One region of the Candidatus Merdisoma sp. JLR.KK006 genome, then DNA from elsewhere that is predicted to be linked to it. Evidence: a T-box and tRNA genes for the amino acid it is inferred to sense, from the RefSeq annotation. Region 1 holds a T-box; the other holds one or more tRNA genes.

Region 1 (4,884 bases):
AAGACCCACTTTGGTTATTGCCTGCTCCATCCCTATCAGTGTAGTTGCGGCAGTGGTATGCATGTATTTCAGCGGCGTGACCTTGAATATCATTTCTCTGTCCGGCTTGGCATTGGGAATCGGTATGCTGGTAGACAACTCGATTGTAGTAATTGAAAACATTTACCGTCTCAGAAATGAGGGATTCAGTGCGGCGCAGGCGGCGATTGAGGGAGCAAAGGAAGTGGCAGGAGCTATCGCAGCATCAACCCTGACCACGGTATGTGTATTCCTGCCCATTGTATTTACGGAAGGAATTACCAGACAGCTCTTTGTAGACATGGGACTGACCATTGCGTACTCCCTGGGAGCCAGCCTTGCGGTAGCATTGACTCTGGTTCCGGCTATGGGATCCGCACTTTTGAAAAACACAAAAGAGAAGAAGCCCTCAAGATTTTTTGAGCGGCTTATGGATGGCTATGAAAGGCTGATCCGACTGGCATTGCGGCGCAGGGCGGTTGTACTGATTTTGGCGGTGGGGCTTCTGGTTCTCAGTGCGGTGATGGAATTTGCAAAGGGAACGGCCTTTATGCCGGAAATGGACAGCACACAGATCAGTATGACACTGACTATGCCCGAAGGAACACCTCTTAGTGAGACAGCAGAACAGGCAGATGAATTAGAGCGCCGTCTCTTAACCCTGGAAGATGTGACTGAGGTAGGAGCCATGGCTGCGTCAGGAAGCAGCATGGGACTGGTGAGCGGAGATACCGCCACCAATGAGATATCCCTCTATGGGCTTTTGAAAGAGGATAAGAAGCTTACGAATCAAGAGCTGAAAGACGAGATCCTAAAGCTTACTGAGGATATGGAAGCAGAGATCGAGGTATCTACTTCCAGTATGGATATGAGTGCCTTAGGAGGCAGCGGCATAACCATTATGATAAAAGGCCGGGATCTGGATCGCCTGCAGGAGATTGCGAAAGATATTGCAAAGCTTGTAGAAGAGACGGAAGGAACCATTGACATATCTGATGGAATAGAAGAGACCACGGGAGAGCTTCGTATCAAGGTTGATAAAGAAAAAGCTGCCCAGGAGGGGCTTACCACAGCAGGAGTCTTTTCAGAGATTATGGCGAAGCTGTCGGATCCCACCAGTGCTACGACCCTGTCCACAGACACGGAGGACTTTGATGTGTTGGTGGTAAACGGAGAAGACGAGGAGCTGACTAGAGAGACGATCAAGGATCTGGTGCTTACTGTCACAAAAAATGATAATACCAAGGAGCATGTGCCCCTGACGGATATTGCAGAATTTTCTGAGGCAGAGGGGCTGGAAACGATTATGAGAGATGCCCAGTCCCGCTATATCAGCGTAACGGCATCTATTGATGATGATCACAACGTTGGTCTGGTATCCTCGGAGGTGCAGCGAAAGCTTGACAAATATCAGGCACCGGAGGGATATACCATTGAAATGCAGGGAGAAAATGAGACGATTATGGAGTCCATGGTTGAGTTGGTGAAGATGCTTCTTCTGGCGTTGCTGTTCATGTACCTGATTATGGTGGCCCAGTTCCAGTCCCTGTTGTCGCCTTTTATCATTATGTTTACCGTACCGCTGGCCTTTACGGGCGGTCTCTTCGGATTGTTTGCAGCAGGAAGCGAATTCAGCGTTATCGCTATGATTGGCTTTGTGATGCTGTCAGGTATTATCGTAAACAATGGAATTGTATTGATCGACTATACCAATCAGCTCTGTGACAAGGGAATGAGTAAGACGGAAGCCTTGGTAGAAGCAGGAAAGACACGTATGCGTCCTATTTTGATGACGGCACTGACTACGATATTGGGTCTGTCCACCATGGGAGCCGGCGTGGGCATGGGTGCGGATATGGTTCAGCCTATGGCGATTGTAACCATCGGCGGTCTGCTCTATGGTACCTTGCTGACGCTGTTTGTCATTCCCTGCATCTATTCGCTACTTATCCGCAGAAAGAAAACTGTGGAGGTGGAGTAAATGAAAGAAACAAGGCCAAAGGTTCTGGCTCTGTACCGGGGCGTACTGGAACTGCTGGATGAAGGTGCCGATGTAAACGGAATCAAAGTATCCGATATTACGGCAAGGGCAGGAATCGGAAAAGGAACGGCATACGACTATTTTAAAAGCAGGGAGGAGATTATAGCCTGTGCCCTCCTTTATGATGTGGAACAAAAGATTGAGGAAGAAAAGGAAGAACTTGACCGCCATGAGGGCTTTCGGGCAAAAGTGGTTTATGCCTTTGACTGGATGGAGAGACGGTTTCGTGAGAAAAAGGTTTTTGTGCGGATTCTGCGTCTGACCACAGAGGGAAGCGGACTTAGCGGAACAATTTTGGAGGAGCTTCAAAAGAGAAAGGAATCTGGTTGCGGCCCGATTCGGGTTTTGTGGGAAATGTGCCGGGAGGGAAAGGAGAACGGGGAGATTAGGGAGGATATCCCGACCTCTGCCGCGTGCATCACAACGCTGGCAAATATGGCAGCCTTTGTAATGTATCTGGAAAAGAGCGAACAGATGCCGGAGCTTAATACGGCCTGGATGAAGGAGTTTCTCTGTAATGGGCTGTTAAATCAGCTCAAATAAAAAAGAATGTAGGCAAAGACATAATTGAAAATCTCAACCTTGACAAACAAGTAAAAGCCTGCTATGTTAGAAACTATCAAAAGTGAAAAAGGCGAAGAAAAAGAGGGTACACAGAAAGCACATCTGTCAGAGATAAGGGGTCAAAGGCTGAAAGCTCCTTTCAGAAAAGCGGCTGTGGAGGTAGCTTTGGAGCCGGAATGGTGAAATAACAGTAGCTGTTCACGCATGACCAGCGTTATGAGGTCTTGGAGATGTATGTGGGAAACCACATATAAGATAGGTGGTACCGCGTTTTTTGACGCCCTTTCAGATTCTGAAAGGGCGTTTTGCACGCAGGCAATGAATCAAGCTGCCCCGGGTAAAGCGATCAGATTTTCCGAAGGAGGGATTTTACAAATGAAAGAATTAGCAAAGACCTACGATCCAAAAGGTATGGAGGATCGAATCTACGAAAAATGGCTGGAGAAAAAGTATTTTCATGCAGAGGTGGACAGGAGCAAAAAACCATTTACTATTGTGATTCCCCCTCCAAATGTAACAGGACGGCTTCACATGGGCCATGCTTTGGATGAGACTCTGCAGGATATTTTGATTCGTTATAAAAGAATGCAGGGCTACAATGCTCTCTGGGTTCCGGGAACAGATCATGCATCCATCTCCACAGAGGTTAAGGTGACAAACCAGTTAAAGGAAGAGGGCATAGACAAAAAAGAACTGGGAAGAGAGGGATTCTTAAAGAGGGCCTGGCAATGGAAAGAAGAGTATGGAGGAGCCATTATCAATCAGTTGAAGAAGCTAGGGTCCTCCTGTGACTGGGAGAGGGAACGCTTTACCATGGATGAGGGCTGCTCCGAGGCTGTTCTGGAGGTATTTATTCGGCTTTACGAGAAAGGCTATATCTATAAAGGTTCCCGGATTATCAACTGGTGCCCCGTATGTAAGACTTCCATCTCTGATGCAGAGGTAGAGCATGAGGAGCAGGCGGGCCATTTCTGGCATATCAATTATCCAATCAAGGATAGCGACAGGTTTGTAGAGATTGCTACCACCCGTCCCGAGACTATGCTGGGTGATACGGCGCTGGCAGTGAATCCCGATGATGAGCGATACCAGGACATTATCGGAAAGACGGTTATTCTGCCTCTGGTTGGACGAGAGATTCCGGTTATCGCAGATGCTTATGTAGACAAAGAATTTGGAACCGGTGTGGTAAAGATTACACCGGCACATGACCCCAATGACTTTGAGGTGGGAAGACGACATAATCTGCCGGAGATCAATATACTGAATGACGATGCCACCATCAATGAAAATGGCGGAAAATATGCAGGCATGGATCGCTATGAAGCAAGGAAGCTGATGGTGGAGGAGCTGAAAGAAAAGGGACTTCTGGTTAAAGTGGCAGATCATTCTCATAATGTAGGAACCCATGATCGTTGCGGAACTACCGTAGAACCGCTTATCAAGCAGCAGTGGTTTGTAAAGATGGAGGAGCTGGCAAAGCCTGCCATTGAAGCAGTAAAGAATGGAGAATTGACTTTTGTTCCGGAGCGTTTTGACAAGACTTATCTTCATTGGCTGGAAAATATTCGTGACTGGTGCATTTCCCGGCAGCTCTGGTGGGGACACCGGATTCCGGCTTATTACTGTGACCAGTGTGGAGAACTTGTAGTGGCAAGGGAACAGCCAGAAACTTGTCCAAAGTGCGGCTGCAAGCACTTTACGCAGGATCCGGACACGCTGGATACCTGGTTTTCCTCTGCCCTGTGGCCGTTCTCGACCCTTGGATGGCCAGAGGAGACGGAAGATTTGGACTACTTTTATCCCACGGACGTGCTGGTAACGGGCTACGACATTATTTTCTTCTGGGTGATTCGGATGGTGTTTTCCGGTTATGAGCAGACAGGAAGATCCCCTTTTCACCATGTGCTGATTCATGGCCTGGTACGTGATTCTCAGGGAAGAAAGATGAGTAAGTCTCTGGGTAACGGCATTGATCCGCTGGAGATTATCGATCAGTACGGTGCAGATGCACTTCGGTTTACCCTTGTGACAGGCAATGCGCCGGGGAATGACATGCGCTTTTATATGGAGCGTGTGGAAGCCAGCCGGAATTTTGCCAATAAGGTATGGAATGCTTCACGGTTTATTATGATGAATATGGAGAAGTCCCGGATTCCGGATACTATGAACTTAGAGCAGCTGACCAGTGCGGACAAATGGATTCTCTCAAAGGTAAATACTCTGGCAAAAGATGTAACGGCTAATATGGATAAGTTTGA
Region 2 (4,884 bases), on a different contig from region 1:
ACGAACAACGGGTCTGTACCCATAGATGTTGTTATAACGGCAGGCATTACTGTCTTAGCAAAAGATGGATTTGCAATGACGGATGACAGAGAATTTACTGATGATACGAGGGCAAGCCTTTATCTGGCATTGATAGATGGAGAAACAGAAGTTCCTATTATGGGGGCAAAAGAAGAGGCAGCGAGCTTGACTATAACGATTCCGCCATCCTCAGAGGAAGAAGATAACGAATATTCATTTCGACTCACTGGTGCAGCAAATAAAGAGGGTGATTGGTCCAGGATGAAGGACATTTCATTTGAGGTAGCGGTTACCTGGATAGTAGTTCCGCAAGAAGAGATAATTCCTGAAGAAGAAATGATTCCAGAGAGCGGAGAAATGGGTTTGCCAGATATGCAGGGGGCAGAGAACATTCCTGTGGAAGATCCTGGTGAGAAAATAGTGCGGAAGATACTGCCAGTTGTAACAGACAGCAATGCGGCACCAGATAAAGAAGAAAGCAATTCTCTGCCTATGGATATAACATCTGATAGCCCAACAGAGAAAAACGAATCAGCAGTGGAAGAAAAACAACCCGTTGGGGGAGAAGCAAAAGCAGAGGATGCTTCAACAATAGAAAATAGTTCAGAGGATATTGCCCCATAAGTTTATGGGGCATATGTTTTTTCTTTACATGCGGCCATACCCATAGCTAGCAGTAACCACATGAAAGGTGTCACAATAGGCACATCCAGATTGATGCTTGACTGGAATACATAGCAGATTACAGCAAGCAGAATTGCCGGAATGTAAGGATTTTTTTTACGATTTTTCATTAGATGCCAAAAAGAGGTTCCAAGAAAGGTTAAATAAGTAATCAAACCTGTCAGGCCAATAGTCACCAAATATTGCAGGAAGGAATTGTGTGCATTATCTAAATTAGTATTTCCAAAAACATTGTATACATCAAATACAATTGTTTTATTTACCAGACACCCATAGGTATCCGGACCATAGCCAAACAGCTTATGAAGGAGGGGAAGTCTCTTATACATCCATAGGGATTTGCTCCAGATATATCCTCTGCTAGTTCCCCATCTATCATTAAAGAGCAGATACTGTCCAAAGGAACCATATCGTTCTGCATTCCCTCTTATGTTCGCATCGAAGAAGACAACACAGACAGCAAGTATGAACAAGAGGATTAAAACTCCCCATATATGTACCAGAGTAATATTCTTTCCAACAGAAAAGGAGGTATTCTTTCCCAGCTTTCTATCATAGATCCAGAATATGATTACAAGGATCCATAGGAGGGGAGCCAGCCGAAGGGTTTGGCAAAAGCCTGCTATTATGGTAAATAAACTGTCTGTTCCAATTATTATACTGGGATACAGCTTATTAATTATAGCAATAAACTGGATTATAGTAAAAAAAGTTGCAGTAATAATCAAATATTTTTTAATCCCTTCCCTGTTTGTGAACAGAATAAATGGAAGAAACACAAAGACAGCTGCAATACTTAAATAAGCATTGTCACTGCGCCCCATTAAGATTGCAGTGAAAGATATTACTAGGCACAAGTAATACCAGAGCTGTTTTAACGGCTTTTTTTCTAGAGCAAACATAGCGGATGAAAGCCCTATGACAATGCCGACATAGGCTGTGTAAGTATTGATATTGCCTATAGTGGAGGTGTAGCTAGCCATTGCTATGACTGCATCTGACGTTTTTCTGAAATGCATAATATCCATACGAAAATAATCTGTAATGCCAAATAGACACAGGAGCATGCTAACTGCTAAAAATAGCTCCAAAAAATTTCCGTTAAATTTCCAGAAATGGCTGATAATAATATAAGAAGCAACATATAAAGTAAGAAGCAGAAAGCCGGAGAAACGTCCCTGATCTCCCCAGAAAGCCTCATGAAGATAATCTGATTGCAGAGTAGAAATGCCTGTTGCCAGCCAGAACGCAAGAACAGCAGCATCTGTAGCGCAAAAGGTCTTTTTCCAATTTCTGGGATGCAGCCGCAACAAAAAGTCATTGGTATTCTGCCCCTCAAACTTTTTCAAGTCTATGTACACCATGCCCAGAACCAGAAAAGGAATGGCGGCCAGCAGAAGGAGAATACAGAAACGATAGCACTGATATTTTGTCTCTAAAATATCATAATAGGAATTATGGAATATCAAAGGAAACACAGTTACCAGGATAAGGATAGCAATGCTGACAGCATCATTCATAATAGAAGAACATTTTTTTGAAAACTCACGACAGCTTTCCCTTCCTGTATCATTTTTGCTTTCGGTCATTGTAGTCATTGGGAAACATCCTTATTTCAAGTTATAGTTGCCTTTCTAAGGCACTGTGATTAGTATAACATTGTGCTCCGAAATCTGCAAGCTATTGGAAATAAAAACAAGCTTTGTAAGGTGGATGATTCTTTGAAAAGTGTAAACATACTGCTCAAAAAAGAAAAGCCTCAAAAATACTGTAAATACAGTACTTTCAAGGCTTTTGGCTAGTAGCGAGGAAGGGACTTGAACCCCCGACACTGCGGGTATGAACCGCATGCTCTAGCCAGCTGAGCTACCTCGCCGTAATGGGACCTATAGGGCTCGAACCTATGACCCTCTGCTTGTAAGGCAGATGCTCTCCCAGCTGAGCTAAGATCCCATTTGTACAAGCCGCTATCGCTGACCTGCTTTGCTATTATACTATTGTTTGGTAAAGAAAGTCAAGTCTTTTTTGAACTTTTTAATTACTTTTTTGCGAAAGTCTTACATATTTTTACATTTATTTTTAAAATACAGTAATAGTGAAAAAAATCAATGTTTTATTTGCGACAAATACCTTGATATAGTATAATGAATCCCTATAATACATGCCCTTTCAGGGCGGGTGGACTTCGTACGTAAGATATGAGAGGAAAGAGATAAGAGATGACAATTTTTACGGTGTTTTTTCAGATGCTGGCGCTTTTGCTTATGATTGGTGCGGGATATTTTATTACTAAACAGGGGATGCTGGACGAGCATACCAATAAGCAGATGTCCAAGCTGCTGGTGGATGTTTTTAATCCTCTGTTGATTGCAGCCAGTGCTGCTAACTCAGTGGGGCTTATCTCGCAGGCTGCAATGCGGACAGTTGGTTTGATTGCAGCAGGCATGTTTGCGATTTTTATTTTTGCTGGAATGTTGCTGGTTCCTGTCTTTGAACGGGATCGAGAGCAGCAGAAAATCTTTCAACTGATGTTTGTTTTTTCCAATCTGGGTTTTATTGGGATCCCGGTTGTTTCCAGTATTGTTGGAGCGGAATATGTGGTCTATGTTACGGAATTCATACTTATTTATACAATTTTGCTTTATACCTATGGGGTGGCGTTGCTGAGCAGAAGGTTTTCTTTGTCCTCTTTAAAAGAAATGATTAATCCGGGAACAGTACTTGGCGTGGCAGCTATGGTGATTATCATTTGGGAAATACAGATTCCGGACTTTCTTAAAACGGCAGCAACTTATCTGGGAAATGTTACATCGCCTATGGCTTTGGCTGCGATTGGCTTTAATCTGGCTCATTCAGATCTGAAGAAAACCTTTGGCCAGGTGCGTTTGTATCTGTTTGCCATTGTAAAGCTTTTAATTCTTCCTCTTTTGCTGCTTCCTCTTCTGCGGTTAATAACAAATGATCTGCCTTTGATTTCAGTTTGCATGGTGATGTTCGGGATGCCGGTGGGCAATATTCCTGTGATGCTGGGAATGGACAAGGGTATTGACGTGTCTACAGGCAGTGCTGCAATTATTCTCACAACGGTTCTCTGCGTTTTCACAATTCCTATACTGATGTTTGCAGTTACATATTAACCCTCATGCCCCATTGATGCGCCGCTATAAATGAAGATCAGAAGCGGCGCATCAATGGGGCATTCCTGCTGAGTTTAAATTATTCAGGGTAAATCAGCCTGTCTTCTTTGATTCCATATAATACCTCATCCAGATACCGCTTGGCCAGCCAGTTCGCCATAGGCAGGTTCATATCCAGATAGTTTCCGCAGTCCTTGGCGCAGGCGCCGGGCACTTCTCCGGCAAAGTCACGGATAAACTCCCACATTTCTACCATCAAAGGAACAATGTCTTTGGACTCGTAATCTCCGGTAAGAAGCAGATAGAAGCCGGTGCGGCAGCCCATGGGTCCAAAGTAAATGGTTTTGGAACCGAAGTCCTTGTGATTTCGCAGGAATGTGGCCCCCAGATGCTCAATGGTGTGGATCTCGGCCGTATTCATTACCGGTTCCTCGTTGGGATTGGTCAGCCGCAGGTCAAAAGTGGTAATTACGGCATTTCCCGCAGGGTCTTTTCTTGATACATAAACGCCTGGTTTAAGCTTGTTGTGGTCAATGGTAAAGCTTGTGATTTTTTCCATAATTTTCATCCTTTCCTAAGTAGCAATATTCGGAAGCTTTCAAAAATTCTACTTAAAGGCTTCTTTCTCATAACAAAAAGTTTACCACATTTGTAATAAAACAGAAAGTAAAAAATGAATCTATCCGGTGGTTGACGATAACCATCAAATAGTGCTATGATGGTTATGCAGGTTTTTTCAAACCAAATTTATGCAAAAAAGGATGTGAAGAGTCCGTGGACGGGCGAAGTCGAAGGTGCAGCTTAAGACGGAACAGAATATGGATAGACATGGACTCTTCTCGTCCTGTGATCTGATAGATGGCGGTGCTGTAGGCTTGTCAAGGGGCCATTATTTTCAGCAGCGGGAATAGGGAGGATAAATCTGACATTCACAGGTCCGGCTGTGTATTGCCTGACAGGACTGTGAATGATTTTGCCATGTCCATCCGTAAGAATGGAGGAGATTGACATGGCAATAGGAAATTTTGACTGGGGACTGCTG

The links. A T-box is a leader RNA that pairs with one kind of tRNA and senses whether it is charged. The one in region 1 lies ahead of VSQ61_RS05050 (valine--tRNA ligase), so its partner is inferred to be a tRNA-Val.
Region 2: it encodes a tRNA-Val, which carries the amino acid that the T-box ahead of VSQ61_RS05050 (valine--tRNA ligase) is inferred to sense. The anticodon was not compared.

The regions. Positions count from the first base shown of each region.
Region 1 is NZ_JAYMNS010000004.1:130,829-135,712, forward strand. It holds gene VSQ61_RS05040 (efflux RND transporter permease subunit) at 1-1,999, shown strand, start outside; gene VSQ61_RS05045 (TetR/AcrR family transcriptional regulator) at 2,000-2,602, shown strand; T-box leader at 2,688-2,911, shown strand; gene VSQ61_RS05050 (valine--tRNA ligase) at 2,999-4,884, shown strand, end outside.
Region 2 is NZ_JAYMNS010000002.1:111,269-116,152, reverse strand. It holds gene VSQ61_RS02200 (hypothetical protein) at 1-645, shown strand, start outside; gene VSQ61_RS02195 (O-antigen ligase family protein) at 648-2,303, opposite strand; tRNA gene VSQ61_RS02190 (tRNA-Met) at 2,508-2,581, opposite strand; tRNA gene VSQ61_RS02185 (tRNA-Val) at 2,586-2,658, opposite strand; gene VSQ61_RS02180 (AEC family transporter) at 2,925-3,842, shown strand; gene VSQ61_RS02175 (S-ribosylhomocysteine lyase) at 3,922-4,401, opposite strand; gene mgtE (magnesium transporter) at 4,852-4,884, shown strand, end outside.